Regions from separate parts of the Bradyrhizobium sp. USDA 4369 genome, predicted to be linked through region 1. Evidence: predicted binding sites of a transcription regulator. Region 1 holds the regulator's gene; each other region holds the start of a gene.
What was found. Region 1 encodes LexA, which represses DNA repair genes until DNA is damaged. Its sites were predicted from a motif close to TGTTCNNNNTGTGTTCNG; they were not measured.
Positions count from the first base shown of each region.

Region 2: the regulator LexA is predicted to act here: its motif matches at 2,372-2,389, upstream of uvrA (excinuclease ABC subunit UvrA).
Region 3: the regulator LexA is predicted to act here: its motif matches at 2,202-2,219, upstream of ACVIJ6_RS35280 (ImuA family protein).
Region 4: the regulator LexA is predicted to act here: its motif matches at 1,857-1,874, upstream of ACVIJ6_RS10880 (YifB family Mg chelatase-like AAA ATPase).

Region 1 is NZ_JBSRYH010000001.1:6,231,863-6,235,922, reverse strand. It holds gene ACVIJ6_RS28315 (alpha/beta fold hydrolase) at 1-295, shown strand, start outside; gene ACVIJ6_RS28310 (molybdopterin molybdotransferase MoeA) at 429-1,637, shown strand; gene lexA (transcriptional repressor LexA) at 1,839-2,537, shown strand; gene ACVIJ6_RS28300 (hypothetical protein) at 2,919-3,359, shown strand; gene ACVIJ6_RS28295 (ComEC/Rec2 family competence protein) at 3,668-4,060, opposite strand, start outside.
Region 2 is NZ_JBSRYH010000001.1:6,350,073-6,354,132, reverse strand. It holds gene ACVIJ6_RS28875 (outer membrane protein) at 1-288, shown strand, start outside; gene ACVIJ6_RS28870 (outer membrane protein) at 504-1,241, shown strand; gene ACVIJ6_RS28865 (outer membrane protein) at 1,529-2,206, shown strand; gene uvrA (excinuclease ABC subunit UvrA) at 2,481-4,060, shown strand, end outside.
Region 3 is NZ_JBSRYH010000001.1:7,766,859-7,770,918, forward strand. It holds gene ACVIJ6_RS35275 (Y-family DNA polymerase) at 1-1,441, opposite strand, end outside; gene ACVIJ6_RS35280 (ImuA family protein) at 1,335-2,129, opposite strand; gene ACVIJ6_RS35285 (putative DNA modification/repair radical SAM protein) at 2,303-3,541, shown strand; gene ACVIJ6_RS35290 (UdgX family uracil-DNA binding protein) at 3,647-4,060, shown strand, end outside.
Region 4 is NZ_JBSRYH010000001.1:2,393,432-2,397,491, reverse strand. It holds gene ACVIJ6_RS10890 (outer membrane lipoprotein carrier protein LolA) at 1-613, shown strand, start outside; gene ACVIJ6_RS10885 (DUF2336 domain-containing protein) at 631-1,698, opposite strand; gene ACVIJ6_RS10880 (YifB family Mg chelatase-like AAA ATPase) at 1,920-3,458, shown strand; gene ACVIJ6_RS10875 (hypothetical protein) at 3,561-4,028, shown strand.

The sequences.
Region 1 (4,060 bases):
CGGCGAGCTGCGCGCGAGCTTTCTGCAGAAGAACGTGGCGGCGCTGCGCGCGCCGCCGGTCGGCGCCAACCTCGACACGGCGCCCGCCTTCCCGCGCCTCGCCGAGATCACCGCGCCGTCACGCATCATCTGGGGCGAGTTCGACTTTCCTCATATCCGGGAGCGAAGCCGCCTGATCGCGGCGACATTGCCGAACGGCTCGGGCTGCGCGATCGCCGAAGCGGCGCATCTGCCGAGCCTGGAGCGGCCGCAAGAGATCACCCGCCTGATCGCGGGCTTTCTCGCGGGGCTCTGAGATCGCTGCCGAGGCGGGCCCCGCGGACTGATGCGAACGTGGCGCGCGGCTTAGACCCTTGGCCGGGCCGTGTGCGTTCGGTTAGAAGGCGACACTTTCGAGTCGTCCCCCGTCTCCGTCCGAAGGAAGTTCCATGGCCCTGATGCCGGTGTCCGATGCGTTGTCTGCGGTGCTCGCCGGCGCCGAGCCCCTGGCCGAGGAGATGGTGGGGCTGGACGCCGCGTTTCACCGAGTGCTCGCCCGCGACCTCGCGGCGCTGCGGACCCAGCCGCCTGAGGCGATGTCGGCGATGGACGGCTATGCCCTGCGCGCGGCCGACGCCGACAAGCCCAAGGTGCGATTGAAAGTCATCGGCGAGGTCGCGGCGGGACGGCCGTTCGACCGCGTCGTGGGGCCCGGCGAAACCGCCCGCATCTTCACCGGCGGCGTGGTGCCGGAGGGGGCCGATGCAGTCGTGATCCAGGAGGACACGATCGCCGAGGATGGCCACGTCGTGATCACGGAGCCGGCGATCAAGGGCCGGCACATCCGACCCGCCGGCGTGGACTTCCACCAGGGCATGGTGCTGCTGCAGGCCGGGCGCTGTCTCAGCGACCGCGATCTGTCGCTCGCCGCCAGCATGAACCATCCGATGCTGCCGGTGCGGCGGCGGCCGAAGGTGGCGCTGCTCGCGACCGGCGACGAACTGGTGATGCCCGGATCCTCGCCCGGGCCCGGCCAGATCGTCTATTCCAACGGCTACGCGCTGCGCGCGCTGGTACGCAGTGAAGGCGCCGAAGCCATCGATCTCGGCATTGCCGCCGATACGCTCGAAGCGACCGTCGCCGGCATTCGCCGCGCGCGCGAGGCCGCGGCCGACATTCTCGTCACGACCGGCGGCGCATCGGTCGGCGATCATGACCTGGTCAAGCAGGCGCTCGAGGCCGAGGGTGTCGAGATGGCGTTCTGGAAGATCGCGATGCGCCCGGGCAAGCCGATGATGCACGGCCGCCTCGCCGGCATGCGCGTCATTGGTCTGCCGGGCAATCCGGTGTCGTCCTATGTCTGCGCGATCCTGTTTCTGGTGCCGCTGATTCGCAGCCTGATCGGCCGGGAGGCGCAGCTGCCGCGCGAGACCGCCCTGCTCGGCCGCGACCTCGGCGCCAACGATTCGCGTGAGGACTATCTGCGGGCACAGCTCGACAAGCGCGCCGACGGCATGCTGATCGCAACCCCCGTGACGCAGCAGGATTCCTCGCTGCTCGGGAATCTCGCGCTGTCGCAGGCGCTGGTGATCCGCCCGGCGTTCGCGCCGAGGGCACCGGCCGGAAGCCCATGCGAGATCCTGCGCCTGCCGCTCTGAGCCGATTTCCCCGGCAAATCCCGGTCCGTTCACCATATTTTTGGGATTGCGGAACACACATCGAACATATAGTGTCCGTTCATGATTTGTTTTTAGTATGTTGCGGGCGAACGCGATCGTCCGATTCCCCTTCGCTCTCGAACGCTGGTCGTCGGAGCACGGCACGGGACTCGGACGACACCAACTGGGGACCAGGTCGAGATGCTGACGCGCAAACAGTACGAACTTCTGCGGTTCATCAATGAACGGCTCAAAGAAGCCGGAGTGCCGCCGTCCTTCGACGAGATGAAAGATGCGCTCGACCTGCGCTCGAAGTCCGGTATCCATCGCTTGATCACGGCGCTGGAGGAGCGCGGCTTCATCCGTCGGTTGCCCAATCGCGCCCGCGCGATCGAGGTGATCAAGCTTCCGGAGCTGTCGCAGGCGGCCAGCAACCGCCGCGGTTTCACGCCGTCGGTCATCGAGGGGAATCTCGGCAAGGTGAGAACCTCCACGCCCGCGCTCGACGACGGCGAGCGGCCCGTCGCGGTGCCGGTCATGGGCCGGATTGCCGCCGGTACCCCGATCGAGGCGCTGCAGACCCGCAGCCATACGATCAGCGTTCCCGCCGACATGCTCGGCAATGGCGATCATTACGCCCTCGAAGTGCGCGGCGATTCGATGGTCGATGCCGGTATCCTCGACGGCGACATGGCGCTGATCCAGCGCAACGAGACCGCCGACACCGGCGACATCGTGGTGGCGCTGATCGACGACGAGGAAGCGACGCTGAAGCGCTTCCGGCGCCGCGGCGCCTCGATCGCGCTGGAGCCCGCCAACACCGCTTACGAGGTGCGCATCCTGCCGCCCAACCGGGTGAAGATCCAGGGCAAGCTGGTTGGCCTCTATCGCAAATACTGATCGCGGAGACGCTGCGCGGATACGGACGCCGACAAGCTCAGCGGTCATCACCATCAGCGAACCTCAGCACTGACCGGTGGCGTGAGTGAGCTCCGCCATCGGGACGATGCGGCGGCCGCCTCTTGAAGCGGTGCGTCGCGCGACAGCGGCCGCTGGCGGCAAGCAATCACGCCCTCTGCCAATGCACCTCATGATGTGCAACGCGGTAGACTCGAACGCGTGCTCAAACGCTTGTGATCGCGCGCAGGCAGAGGCCGTGCAGATCAGCGCAGAAATGCCGCGAAGCGCGCGCTAACATCCTCCTTGATGTCCACTCTGATAGAGGCCTGCGCCTGTCCGGGGGGAGCGTGGGTCGGCTATCTCTGAACGAGGAGCGATCCGATGTGTGACTACAGCCTCCATGCCGTTGCCTCCCGTCCCGCCAAGGTCGGCGAGACGCTGATATCGACGACTTTCCGCGGCACCGCGACCCGTGGCTTCGCCTTGGAAAGCGAGCCCAACGTCGCGGTCTGCATGCTCCCCGGCACCGAGCTCGCGTTCGCCGAGGACGTCCGCTACGACAGCCGCTGGCTGTGGACCCGCACGATCCGAGAGCGCGTGGCCAAGTTCAACACCATCGAGAAGCACATTCCCGATCGCCATCACGACGCTGTCGAGTTCGCCGACGGGCGCCATGTGCTTGTGACCCAGCTGTGCGAGGGCCAGCGCGTGACCGTGCTGCAGCTGCCGGTCACCAAGCCATCAGCCGATCGACGCCCGGATGTTGCGGAGGAGCTTCCGGCGACAGAGAGCCCGACGATTCGCCGTATCAGCATCACCTGATCGTACTGCTCGGCCCCCGCTGCGTTTCCTTGGCAAGTCCACCCTCGTTAGGCGCGTCTGGATTCGCCGGGTCTGGATTCGCCAAGTCTGTTCTACGGATCGCACCGACGCGGCGCGGCAGCTCCTCGTTTTGGGTTTTGGCAACAACCGGCGGCCGCCGCTTGGCGGTCTCTGGTAACGAATATCTGGTAACGAACATGGGGCGCTCGGCGGGCATCTTGTGAGTCTGCGGAGCGTCTCATGATGTTGGCGTTCCATTTGAGATGATTGCGTGGGTGAACGGCCCACCCTCGCAGGTCGTGAATGACCTAATCCTCCGTCCCCTGCTCCGCCTCGGGCGGTGTCGCGTCCTGAACGCGTGGCGTGGACGCACGCGGCGTCAGCACCGGTTCGAACGCGCCAGTCTCGGCGGCGGGCCACCATGGCCGGCTGGTGCCGACGGCGCGCGCCGGTGTGACAGCAAATCCCGCCCCCTGCGTCGCCAGCATCAAGGCGCCCTGCTGCTGCAGGCGCTGGCGATCGATCGCGGCGGCTGCGCAGGACGCCGGCGCAGCACGCGACGTCACGATCAGTGCCGCGCGCGTGCAATCGTCGGCCAGCGCCTCCGGGCGCAGCGTCAGCGCCACGAACCGGCCATCGGCCATGGCCATCACACAACCGGACTCGTCGCAGGACACCCCGTCTCCCAAGGTGGGGTCCGA
Region 2 (4,060 bases), 120 kb from region 1:
TACACCGGGACGGCCAATGCGGCAGCGCCCGTGGCCGTGGGCACACTGCTGGATTCGGCAAGCGAAACGCGCTGGGGCGGCACCGTCGGCACCGGCGTCGAGTTCGGCTTCGCGCCGAACTGGTCGGTCGCGGTCGAGTACGATCACCTGTTCATGGGATCGCGCGACATCACCTTCCCGGCCACCGCCATCGTCAACGCCCGCGTCGACACCATCAAGCAGGACATCGACATGGCGACCGTCAGGGTCAACTACCGATTCGGCGGCCCGGCGGCGGCGCGCTATTGAGCGCCCAATTCACGCTCCAAGGCTGATCGCAAAGGCCGGCGCCCGCGCCGGCCTTTTTCGTGTCCTTAGCCCGGCATCGCGACGGCTCTTTTGTGTTAAATATTTGATTTATAACGCTTTTTCACGGTTGTGGCGGATCCGTTACAGCCGGTTCGGAATGCCCCGTGTATGACGGCTTCATCGCCTGTCATTCCAACTCCTTGGGGGAGCATTTGATGAAGAAGTTACTTGTGATCACGACGGCCCTCGTCGGCATCGCAGCCGCCATGCCCGCATCGGCGGCGGACCTCGCAGCCCGGCCCTACACCAAGGCGCCGCCTGTGGTTGTACCGATCCTGAGCTGGTCGGGCATCTATGCGGGTATTCAGGGCGGCGGCGGCTGGGGCACCAGCAAGGAAACCTTTATCGGCCGCTTCAATGCGCCGGGCTTCCTGGGCACCCAGAACTACAACACCAATGGCGGCTTCGTCGGCGGCGTGATCGGCTACAATTGGCAGTTCGACAATTTGGTGGTCGGCCTGGAAGGCGACTATCACTGGTCCGATATCAACGGCCGTTCTGCCGTCATCAACGCCGGCGTCGGCGACACCTATTTCACCAAGCTCACCAGCTTCGGCGACATCAAGGGCCGTCTGGGCTACGCGGTCGGCCCCGCCCTGTTCTTCGTCAGCGGTGGTGCGGCCGTGGGCGAATTGCAGCATCGCTACGACCGTGCTGCCGGTGTCTTCTTCGGTCAGAACACCACCCGTTGGGGCTACACGGTCGGCGCCGGTGCGGAATACATGTTCGCGCCGAACTGGTCGGCCAAGCTCGAGTACAACTATCTCGATTTTGGCAAGAGCACGCTGCAGTATGTCGGGGTTCCCGGACGCTCCGAGTGGAAGGACAGCGTTCATACCGTCAAGGCGGGTCTCAACTACCATTTCGGCGGGCCGGTCATCGCCAAGTACTGACCCTTCGTTCCGCTCCGAAAGTTCCAAAGGCCGGCTCAATGCCGGCCTTTTTGTTGCGCTGAGGTAATCTGATCCGGATGCCACACATGGAACCCAAGCAATTGAGCCACATAGGCTTTTGGGAACCGGGCGTGGAAGCGTTGTTTCGCCGCGAGTGTGGCTTCAGGGTGACGGTAATCCGCGAGGAACCCGGCTATAGAACGGCGGTCAACTTGAACGAGTGAGTCTGTTTCGTGCGTGCAATTGTAGGTGCGATGCGGACTTCGTCGAATAAACTGGAGACAACAATGAAGAAGATCCTGCTCGCGACCGTGGCGTTGGCCGCCCTGGCCGCTCCCGCCGCCGCCGCGGATCTCGCCGCCCGCCCGACCTACACCAAGGCCCCGGTTGCCCCGCCGGTGTTGACCTGGACCGGTTTCTACATCGGTGCTATGGGCGGCTATGCCAGCCAGACGGATGACGGCATCAAGGGCGGCTTCGCCGGCGGCACCATCGGCTACAACTGGCAGCAGGGCGCTGTCGTCTTCGGCATCGAGGCTGATGCAGCTTGGGCCGACATCAACCGCTCCGCTGCTGGCATCGCCACGACGGCTGCCGGCGTGCCGTTCGCGGTGACGGCTTCGGCCAAGATCCAGGATTGGGGTACGGTGCGCGGCCGTATCGGCTACGCCTTCGGCCCGACCCTGCTGTACGCCACCGGCGGTTACGCCTGGGCTGACACCAAGCTGGGCATCACCGTCCCCGGCGCGTTCTCGACCTCGGACAGCCAGATCCACAGCGGCTGGGTTGTCGGCGCTGGCGCTGAGTGGATGTTCGCTCCGCAGTGGTCGCTGAAGGGCGAGTACCTCTACAAGAGCTTCGACAGCAAGAACTACACCTTCAACGCGCTCGGCGCGTCGGTCACTGCAGCCTCGGGCAACTTCGACATCCACTCCGTCCAGGTCGGCGTGAACTACCACTTCTAAGAACGTCACCTTCGGGCCAACGCACACAGCCTCCGCTCTTCCAGAGCGGAGGCTTTTTCTTTGGACAGCTGAGGTCGCTTGAGGGAACCGGCCTCCTCCTGCCAATCGCTGCCATTCCCTGAGCGCATTGTTGATGATTCGCTGACGGCACTGGAAATCCGGCCCCGTTCTTCCTACGTTCCGACCATACCTTTTCCCTCTGGCGTCCGATGGCCGGCTTCCGGCAGAACGCGCCTGCAACGATGGCGCGACCTTGCGCCGTGGGACGATCGTCATGGATGAAGTGCTCAAGGCCAAGCAGCGCGCGCAAGCCAACTCGTCGAGCCTGCGGGCGATCACCATCCGCGGCGCCCGCGAGCACAATCTCAAGAACATCGACGTCGAGATCCCCCGCGACAAGCTTGTCGTGTTCACCGGCCTGTCCGGCTCCGGCAAATCCTCGCTCGCCTTCGACACGATCTATGCCGAGGGCCAGCGCCGCTACGTCGAATCGCTGTCGGCCTATGCGCGCCAGTTCCTGGAGATGATGCAGAAGCCGGATGTCGACCAGATCGACGGCCTGTCGCCGGCGATCTCGATCGAGCAGAAGACGACGTCGAAGAACCCGCGCTCCACGGTCGGCACCGTCACCGAGATCTACGACTACATGCGCCTGTTGTGGGCGCGCGTCGGCGTGCCCTATTCGCCGGCCACCGGCCTGCCGATCGAGAGCCAGACCGTGTCGCAGATGGTCGACCGCGTGCTGGCGCTGCCCGAGGGCACCCGCCTGTATCTGCTGGCGCCGGTCGTGCGCGGCCGCAAGGGCGAGTACAAGAAGGAGCTCGCGGAGTATCTCAAGAAGGGCTTTCAGCGCGTCAAGATCGACGGCACCTTCCACGAGCTCGCCGAGGCTCCCGCCCTCGACAAGAAGTTTCCCCACGACATCGACGTCGTCGTCGACCGCATCGTCGTCCGCCCGGACATCGGCCAGCGCCTGGCTGAGAGCTTCGAGACCGCATTGAAGCTCGCCGAGGGCCTGGCCGTCATCGAATTCGCCGATGCGCCAGCCTCCGCCGTCCCGGCCGAAGAGAAGAAGAAGACCGCCAAGATCCACGACAAGAGCGGCCCCGAGCGTATCCTCTTCTCGGAGAAGTTCGCCTGCCCGGTCTCCGGCTTCACCATTCCCGAGATCGAACCGCGGCTGTTCTCGTTCAACAACCCCTATGGCGCCTGCCCGGAATGCGGCGGCCTCGGCGTCGAGCAGCATGTCGATGCCGATCTCGTCATTCCCGACAAGGACCTCACGCTGCGCAAGGGTGCGATCGCGCCTTGGGCCAAGTCGTCCTCGCCCTATTATCTGCAGACGCTGACCGCGCTCGGCAAATTCTACAAATTCACCTTGGACACCAAGTGGAAGGACCTGCCCAAGAAGACGCAGAACGCGCTGCTGCACGGCTCCGGCGATGACGAGATCAAGTTCACCTATGAGGACGGCGTCCGCGCTTACGACACCAAGAAGCCGTTCGAGGGCGTCATCACCAATATCGAGCGCCGCTTTCGCGAGACCGAGAGCGAATGGGCGCGCGAGGAGCTCGGCAAGTACTTCAACGACGTGCCCTGCGCGGCGTGTCGTGGCTTTCGGCTGAAGCCCGAGGCGCTGTGCGTCAAGGTCGGCGGCAAGCATATCGGCGAGATCTCGGAGCTCAGCGTCAAGGCCGCCGGCGAATGGTTCGCCGAGGTGCCGAAGACGCTGAACGCGCAGCAGACCGAGATCGCCACCCGCATCCTCAAGGAGATCCGCGACCGCCTCACCTTCCTGCTCGATGTCGGCCTGAACTATCTCACCCTGGCGCGCTCCTCCGGCACCCTCTCGGG
Region 3 (4,060 bases), 1.5 Mb from region 1:
GCCCGTCCGGCCGCCACCATTCCATCGTGATGCGCTCCGGGCCTTCGGCGCGCACCACCGCATGGGCGGCGCGGCGCCAGACGAAGCGCGCGGGCGGACCGTCCGGGACACCGGCGATCACCTGGATGGCCTCGGGGCGCGCAAACAGCCGCAGCGGTCGCAGCGGCGGCTCGCCGTCGCTGCGTTCCGGCCAATCGGCCGTGCTGGTGACCGCCAGATTGTGCTGGGCCGGCAGCGGCAGCGCCACGCGCTCCGGAATGTGGGTGTCGACCGGCAGATGCACGATGACGCGCTTGCCGCCGATGCGCGCGGCGATGCGGTCGATCAGCGCCGACAGTTCGTCATTGTCGTGGACATGGGCGTCGAGATCGCGCTGCTGCTGCACCACGATCTCGCTGCGGCTGGCCGACAGCCGGATCATGTCGAAGCCGAAGCCGGGATCGAGCGGATCGCTCAAGGCGTCCAGGCGCTCGCGAAACAGCCGGTCGACGACCCCTGCTTCGGTGACCGGCTGGCCGGTGTCGACCGCGATGATGCGCACCAATCCGTCGGTGCGGAAGAAGCAGGCCTCCAGCCGCCGCGCGCCCTTGCCCTGCTGCGCCATCGCCGCCACCAGCATCGCGGCGAGGCTGGAGAGGCTGGCGGCGATCACCGTGTCGGTCGCGACCGGCTCGGCAAAACGCTTCTCGACAATGTAGTCCGGCGGCACCTTGCGCGGGCTGATCGGCGCATCGGCCTCGCCGAGCGCTTGCGCGAGCACGCGGGTGAAGGCGGCGCCGAACCGCGCGGTGATCTCGTTGCGCCCGCGCGAAGCGACATCGCCGATGGTCTTGAGGCCCGCACGGCGCAGGCCGAGCGTAACAGCCTCGCTGCCGCCGAGCGCGGACACCGGCAGCGGCGCCACCGCGGCCACCTCCTCGCCGTCAGGCACGATGCGGCCATGCACCTGCCGGTTCAGGGTGCCCGCGCACACCGCATTGGAGGCGATTGCTGCCGACACCGTGAGGCCATGCGCGGTCAGCGCGTCGCAAACGAGCTGCATCAGCTTGGCTTCGCCACCGAACAGATGCACGCAGCCTGTGATGTCGAGCGACAGCCCATGCGGCGGGTCGAGCGCCACCAGCGGCGTGAAGCGGTCGCACCAATCGGCGATGCCTTCGAGCATCTTGGCGTCAGCCGCGAGATCGGCCTCGTGCACGACGAGGTCGGGACAGACCGCGCGGGCATTCGCCAGCGGCTGACCGAGGCTGACGCCGTGACGCGCGGCGGCCTCGTCGAGCGCATGGATGACAAGCGCATTGGCCTCCTTGATGACGACGACCTGCGGCTTGGCCTCAGGCGGAGCGCCTGTCAAAGCCTGCTGGCGCTTGATGCGATCGATGGGCAGGCGCGGCAGCCACAGGCTGAGGATCCGCCGCCGGTTCGCTGAAACGGCACGCATCGGGGGTCCACTCCATGATCCAGCGTCCGGTCTGGCCGTGACGGTTGCGAATGAGTTCGGCGTCGAGGCGCGGCGCGCCCCACGCCATCCAGGGTGCTGCGGGGGGCGACTTTGCTGCGCGCACGATCCAGCGCGTCTCCGCGGTCGAGGGCTCGGGTTCAGCGGCGATGCGCAACAGCAGCGCGGTCACGCCGGACTCCTGCGCCGCCAAGGTCAGCTTGCGGCTGGCGACGAGATCGAGCTTTGGCGTCTCGCCCCACACCTCCAGCATCACGCTGCCGAGCGCATCGCAGGCGAGCGCATCGGCGGCGGTGCGCAGGGCGTGGTCGAGATCGGGCGCGCGCACCATCACGATGCGGCGCGGGTCGAGGCCGAGCTCGGCGAGCCCGCTCATCGACAGCGCGCCGGCCTCGCGCTCGGCGAAATCCTGGCGGATCCAGATCAACGGCCGGTTCGCGGCGACGCGCGCAGCGAGCCCGCACAGGAAGCCGGTCGCAGCCACCGCCTGGCGGCCGGTCTCGGCGAACACCTCGTGCAGCGCGCCGGTGGCAAGCCCGCCTTGCAGCACCGCATCGGCCTCGTCATGGCCGAGCGCGACCCGGCGCAGATCATGCGCGCCATCGGCCGCTTCGAGGCGGGCAATGCGGCCGCGCAGCCGCGCGAGCGTCTCCATGCGTGCGCCGGTCATCCGTCGCCGCTCCTTTCAATCCATCGCGCGGGCGCTGCCGTTGTTTGCAGTTGAACCCGCGACGACCCTCTTTGTTCATGATACGTTCTAATATAAAGCTAACGCCTTCGCGAGAGTCAATCGGGATTGCCCCGGATCTGATTCAACGAATGGAATCAAAGGGATTCAGAGCCATGGAGCTGCTGCGCAAACTCGAGATCCTGGCCGATGCCGCCAAATACGACGCGTCCTGCGCCTCCAGCGGTACCGAGATGCGGGATTCCCGCGACGGCAAGGGGCTCGGCTCGACCGCGCCCGGCATGGGCATCTGCCATTCCTATGCGCCGGACGGACGCTGCATCTCGCTGCTCAAGATCCTGCTGACCAATGCCTGCAACTTCGACTGTCTGTATTGCGTCAACCGCGCCTCCTCCAACGTGGCCCGCGCGCGCTTCACGGTCGACGAGGTGGTGAAGCTCACCATCGACTTCTATCGCCGCAACTACATCGAGGGACTGTTTTTGTCGTCGGGCATCATCCGCAGTCCCGACTACACGATGGAGCAGGTTGTCAGCGTCGCGCGCAAGCTGCGCGAGGAGCACCGTTTCCGCGGCTACATTCATCTGAAGACGATTCCGGAAGCGGACGAGGCGCTGATCGCGGAGGCCGGCAAATATGCCGACCGGCTCAGCATCAACATCGAGACGCCGCTGGAGGCGAGCCTCACGAAGCTGGCGCCGGAGAAGGACCAGCGCGCGATCCGCCACACCATGGGCCGTCTCCGGCTCAAGCTCGACGAGACGGCGGAGGCGAAGAAGACGGTGCGCCGCGCCAGGCCGCCGCGCTTCGCGCCGGCCGGCCAGAGCACACAGATGATCATCGGCGCCGACCAAGCCAATGACCGCATTATCCTGTCGACCTCGGCCAATCTGTACGGCGCCTACAAGCTCAAGCGCGTCTATTACTCGGCCTTCAGCCCGATCCCCGATGCCAGCCGCGCACTGCCGCTGCAGGCGCCGCCGCTGGTGCGCGAGCACCGGCTGTACCAGGCCGACTGGCTGATGCGGTTTTACGGTTTCGATGCGGAGGAGATCGTCGAGGAAAACGAGGGCATGCTGCCGCTCGACATCGATCCCAAGCTCGCCTGGGCGCTGCGCCACCGCGACCGCTTCCCGCTCGACATCAACACCGCGAGCCGCGAGGAACTGCTGCGGGTGCCGGGCTTCGGCACCCGCACCGTGCAGCGCATCCTCGCCACCCGCCGCACCACCACGATCCGCTTCGCGGATCTGGCCCGGCTCAACGTCATCCGGAACAAGGCGCTGCCGTTCATCGTTCTCTCCGACCACCGGCCGCAGCCGTCCCTGCTCGACGGCGCCGGCTTGGCGGCGCGGCTGCGCCCGAAACCGCAGCAGCTGGGATTTGGATTCTAACCAGGTCGTCATTGCGAGGGGCGAAGCCCCGAAGCAATCCAGGGGCGACACGACGATTCTGGATTGCTTCGTCGCTGCGCTCCTCGCAATGACGTGAGGAGACAAATGCACGTCGTAACCCTCGACAGCGACACCGATTTCCACGGCTGGCGGACGGCGTCGCGGGCGCTGGCGATGAACGATGTCCGGCCCGCCGACGTCTCTTGGCGCGTGAAGGGCGCCGCACCCGATCTGTTCGACGATCAGGCCGACACGCAGCTCCCCGAGGTGCCCAAGGGCGCCTTTTCGGTGCCGGCGAGCTTCATGGAGCTCGCCGAAAGCGCGATCCTGCATCGCGATCCCAACCGCTTCGCCCTGCTCTATCGGCTGTTGTGGCGTCTCAGGACCAACCACGATCTGATGGAGATCGCGACCGATCCGGATGTCGCGCAAGCCAACGCGCTGGCGCGCGCCGTTCGCCGCGACGTCCACAAGATGCACGCCTTCGTCCGCTTCCGGGAGGTCGGCCGCGAGCGCGAG
Region 4 (4,060 bases), 3.8 Mb from region 1:
GCCCAATCCGATCATTCCGGATCCCCGGCGCAACGTGCCGGCCAGCATCTTCACCTCGTTCGACGCCAATCAGAAGGCGATCGCGGGAAAGGTGAGCGCCTATCTGTCGTCGCTGCAGACGCTGGTTGGCAACTTCGTCCAGGTCGGCCCGGACGGCAGCAAGACCAAGGGTGATTTCTACATCCAGAAGCCCGGCAAGGTGCGCTTCGAATATGATCCGCCGACGCCGATCGACATCATTGCCGACGGCTCATCGCTGGTCGTGCGCGACCGCAAGCTCGCGACCCAGGACGTCTACCCGCTGTCGCAGACGCCGCTGCGCTATCTGCTGTCCGACCGGATCGACCTGCTCAAGGACACCAATGTGATCGCGGTCGCCTCCGACGACCTCTATGTCACGATCACGATCGAGGAGAAGCAGGCGCTGATCGGCACCAGCCGGCTGATGCTGATGCTCGGCACCAAGGACGGCCAGCTCAAACAGTGGACCGTAACCGATCCGCAGGGCTACGACACGACGATCGCCGTCTACAATCTCGATACGACCAAGAAGCTTGATCCGGCGATGTTCAAGATCGACTTCACGACCTATCCGAGCACGCCGCCGGGCTGATGCATCCGGCCGTCCGGTCAGCCCGCCTCAAGCCCTCGGACCTTCCACTGCGCCTCTGACAGCACGAGCTTCTCGAAGCGCTTGCGCGCCTCCTCGAGATCCTCGGCCGGGATCGTGTCGCAGCCGGGACGCGCACGCAGGATCATCGCCGTGGTCGGCCAGCTCAGTCGCGCCGCCTTGCAGGCCAGCACCAGATCGGTGACGCGGTCGTCCTCCATCAGCGCTTCGATCACCTGGATGGACACGACGCAAAGCAGCGCCAGCGCGGCGATCACCGCCGGAAAATCGCCGGTCACGCAGAACCGGTTGACGGCGGAATCGCTCAGCTTGCCGCTGCGATTGAGGGCGGCGACCTCGGTCTTGACCTGCTCATAGTCCCACATCGCGCGCATCGCGGCGCCGGCGGTCCTGGTCGGCGTGGCTTGCAAGGTGGCGCGCGTCGCGGGCGGCGCTGCCTTGATGAAGCGGGTGCGCGCGCCTTCGCTGGCCGCCGCGACGAAGGCGCGCGACAGCTTGGCCGGCAGGTCGGTACGCAGCGCCAGCTTTTCGGCGAGGTCCTCGTCGCGCTCGGCGATCTTGAACAGGCTGCGATAGCCATCCTCGGACAGCCGCGCCGTGAGATTCTGCACCAGCGCCATGCGCACCGCCGGAAAACCGCGCGCGATCAGCTGGTTCGTCAGGCTGTCGCCGATGCCCCTGCGGCTGGCGATCGCAACGAGATGCGCCGGGCTGGAGCTCCGGATGAATTCGGCGAGGTCACGTTCCGTGAGCACGGCCGCCTTGGCCAGCATCGGCCCGGCGACACGCAATTCGGGATGCACGGCGAGCAAGCGCGCGGTGGCATAGGGCGCGCGCTCGACGCCGGCCAAGGCCATGCTGAGCTCGGCCAAGAGATCGGTCGCAACCTGCGGCATCAGGCGGGCAAACATCTGGTCATAGAGATCGAGCTGCTCGGCCGACGCCGGCCGCGGCCCGGCGAGAAACAGGGCCGTGGTCCGGCGCAGCATGTCCGTGGCGAGCTCGGACACCGTCCGCGCCTCACTGGGGGGCATCTTGACGGGAGCGGCCGAAGGCGCTGGAGGCATCGCAAATCTCTCATTGCCGGCGCGCCCGCGGCACGGGGCGCGATCATCAGATGTGGAAGAATGAGAGCACCGGCCTAAAGCCGCGTTAAGCCAGTTCCGGGGAACTACGGAGGGCTCTCAGCGTCCTTAACAGCCTTCGGCGCACCCCTGGACGACAATGTTCTTGCATTGTTCTTGCAAACTCTGCCCGCTTCCGATACCGTTGAGCGCGGGAGGGCATCATGGTCCAGCGCGTTTCCACCGTCGCTTTCGAGGGCATCGAGGCCCGCGCGGTCGACGTGCAGGTTCAGGTCGCCCCTGGCCTGCCGGCGTTTGCGATCGTCGGCCTGCCCGACAAGGCGGTGTCGGAGGCGCGCGAGCGGGTGCGCTCGGCGCTGATCGCCTCGGGCCTGGCGCTGCCGGCGCGGCGCATCACCGTCAACCTGGCGCCGGCCGACGTGCCCAAGGAAGGCAGCCATTACGATCTGCCGATCGCGCTTGGCCTGATGGCGGCGATCGGCGCCATTCCGCCGGATGCGCTCAATAGCTTCACCGTGCTCGGCGAGCTCGGCCTCGACGGCTCGATCGCGCCGGTGGCCGGCGTGCTCCCCGCGGCGATCGGCGCCAATGCGCGCGAGGAAGGCCTGATCTGCCCGGCCGCCTGCGGCGCCGAGGCGGCCTGGGCGAGCCCGGACCTGCAGATCATCGCGGCGGCGTCGCTGATCCAGATCGCCAATCATTTCAAGGGCACGCAGGTGCTGTCGCGGCCGCAGCCGAAGATCCAGGAGGCACCGGCGAGCCTGCTCGATCTGCGCGACATCAAGGGCCAGGAGAGCGGCAAGCGCGCGCTCGAAATCGCCGCTGCCGGCGGCCATCATTTATTGATGATCGGGTCGCCCGGCGCCGGCAAGTCGATGCTGGCGGCGCGGCTGCCCTCGATCCTGCCGCCGCTGTCGCCGGCCGAGCTGCTGGAAGTCTCGATGATCGCCTCGGTCGCCGGCGAGATCGATGGCGGCGCGCTGACCAACCGGCGACCGTTCCGCAGCCCGCACCATTCGGCCAGCATGGCGGCGCTGACCGGTGGCGGCCTGCGCGCCCGCCCCGGCGAGATCTCGCTGGCGCATCAGGGCGTGCTGTTCCTCGACGAGCTGCCTGAGTTCGATCCGCGCGTGCTGGATTCGCTGCGCCAGCCGCTGGAGAATGGCGAGGTCTCGATCTCGCGCGCTAACCACCGCGTCACCTACCCTGCCCGCTTCATGCTGGTCGCGGCGATGAATCCATGCCGCTGCGGCAATGCTTTCGAGCCCGGCTATGCCTGCAAGCGCGGCCGCATCGACCGCTGCACCGCCGACTATCAGATGCGCATCTCCGGCCCGCTGATGGACCGCATCGATTTGCGGATCGAGGTGCCGGCCGTCACCGCTGCTGATCTGATCCTGCCGCCCTCGAAGGAAGGCTCCGCCGAGGTCGCCGCCCGCGTCGCCGCCGCGCGCGACCTGCAGCGCGCGCGCTACGCCAAGGCCGGCCTGCCGCACGTCCGGACCAATGCCGAGGCGCCGGCCGCGGTGCTCGACGATATCGCCAGGCTTGATCCGCCCGGCCAGAAGCTGCTCCGCGAGGCCGCGGAAACGATGCGCCTGTCGGCGCGCGGCTATCACCGCGTGCTGCGCGTGGCCCGCACTTTGGCCGATCTCGACCACGCAGAGGCGATCGGCCGGCTGCATCTGGCGGAGGCGCTGTCGTATCGCGCGCTGGCGGAGGACAGCCGGCATGCGGCGTGAGCGCTGTCCCGCATCAACCTTCTGGTAACGATTTCTCTTTACGCTCCGGCAACCATAAGGCCCGCCTTGTCCGTCATCAGGCCTTCCGTGTCGGTGCGTGTCATGTTGCGTATCAAGCTCGTCGTTGCGGCTGCGTCGCTGATCGCGGCTGCGCTCATGGCGCGATCAGAATTCGCGCCGGCGATGCCGCCCTGCACGGCGGTGGCGGCCGACTGCATCGCGCTCGATTCCCCACCGTTTCATGCCGACCTTCATGTCGACTCGGCTGACGATCCCGCGCGCGTGGCACTCCGCGACGATCCGCAGGCGGTCGATCTTGTCGTCGTCGACCATCCGCCCGTCCAAGCCGATCAAGACTGCGGCGCGACCGCCGCGGTCCAGGCGGTGGGGATTGCGACCGCGCCGCCGGCCGGCACGTCGCGCATCGATCTCGCCAGCGAAGGTGCGACGGACGGCCGCACGGATGACCGCATCTTTATTCGCTCCGACCGTAACACGGCCCGACGGGCCGCCGCATCGGTTGCTGCCGCTCACCATCACGACGTTGCGCCGGCGAATTCGCTGCTGTGAGCCGGGCTAACGCCCGGTTCACCATCTCTGCA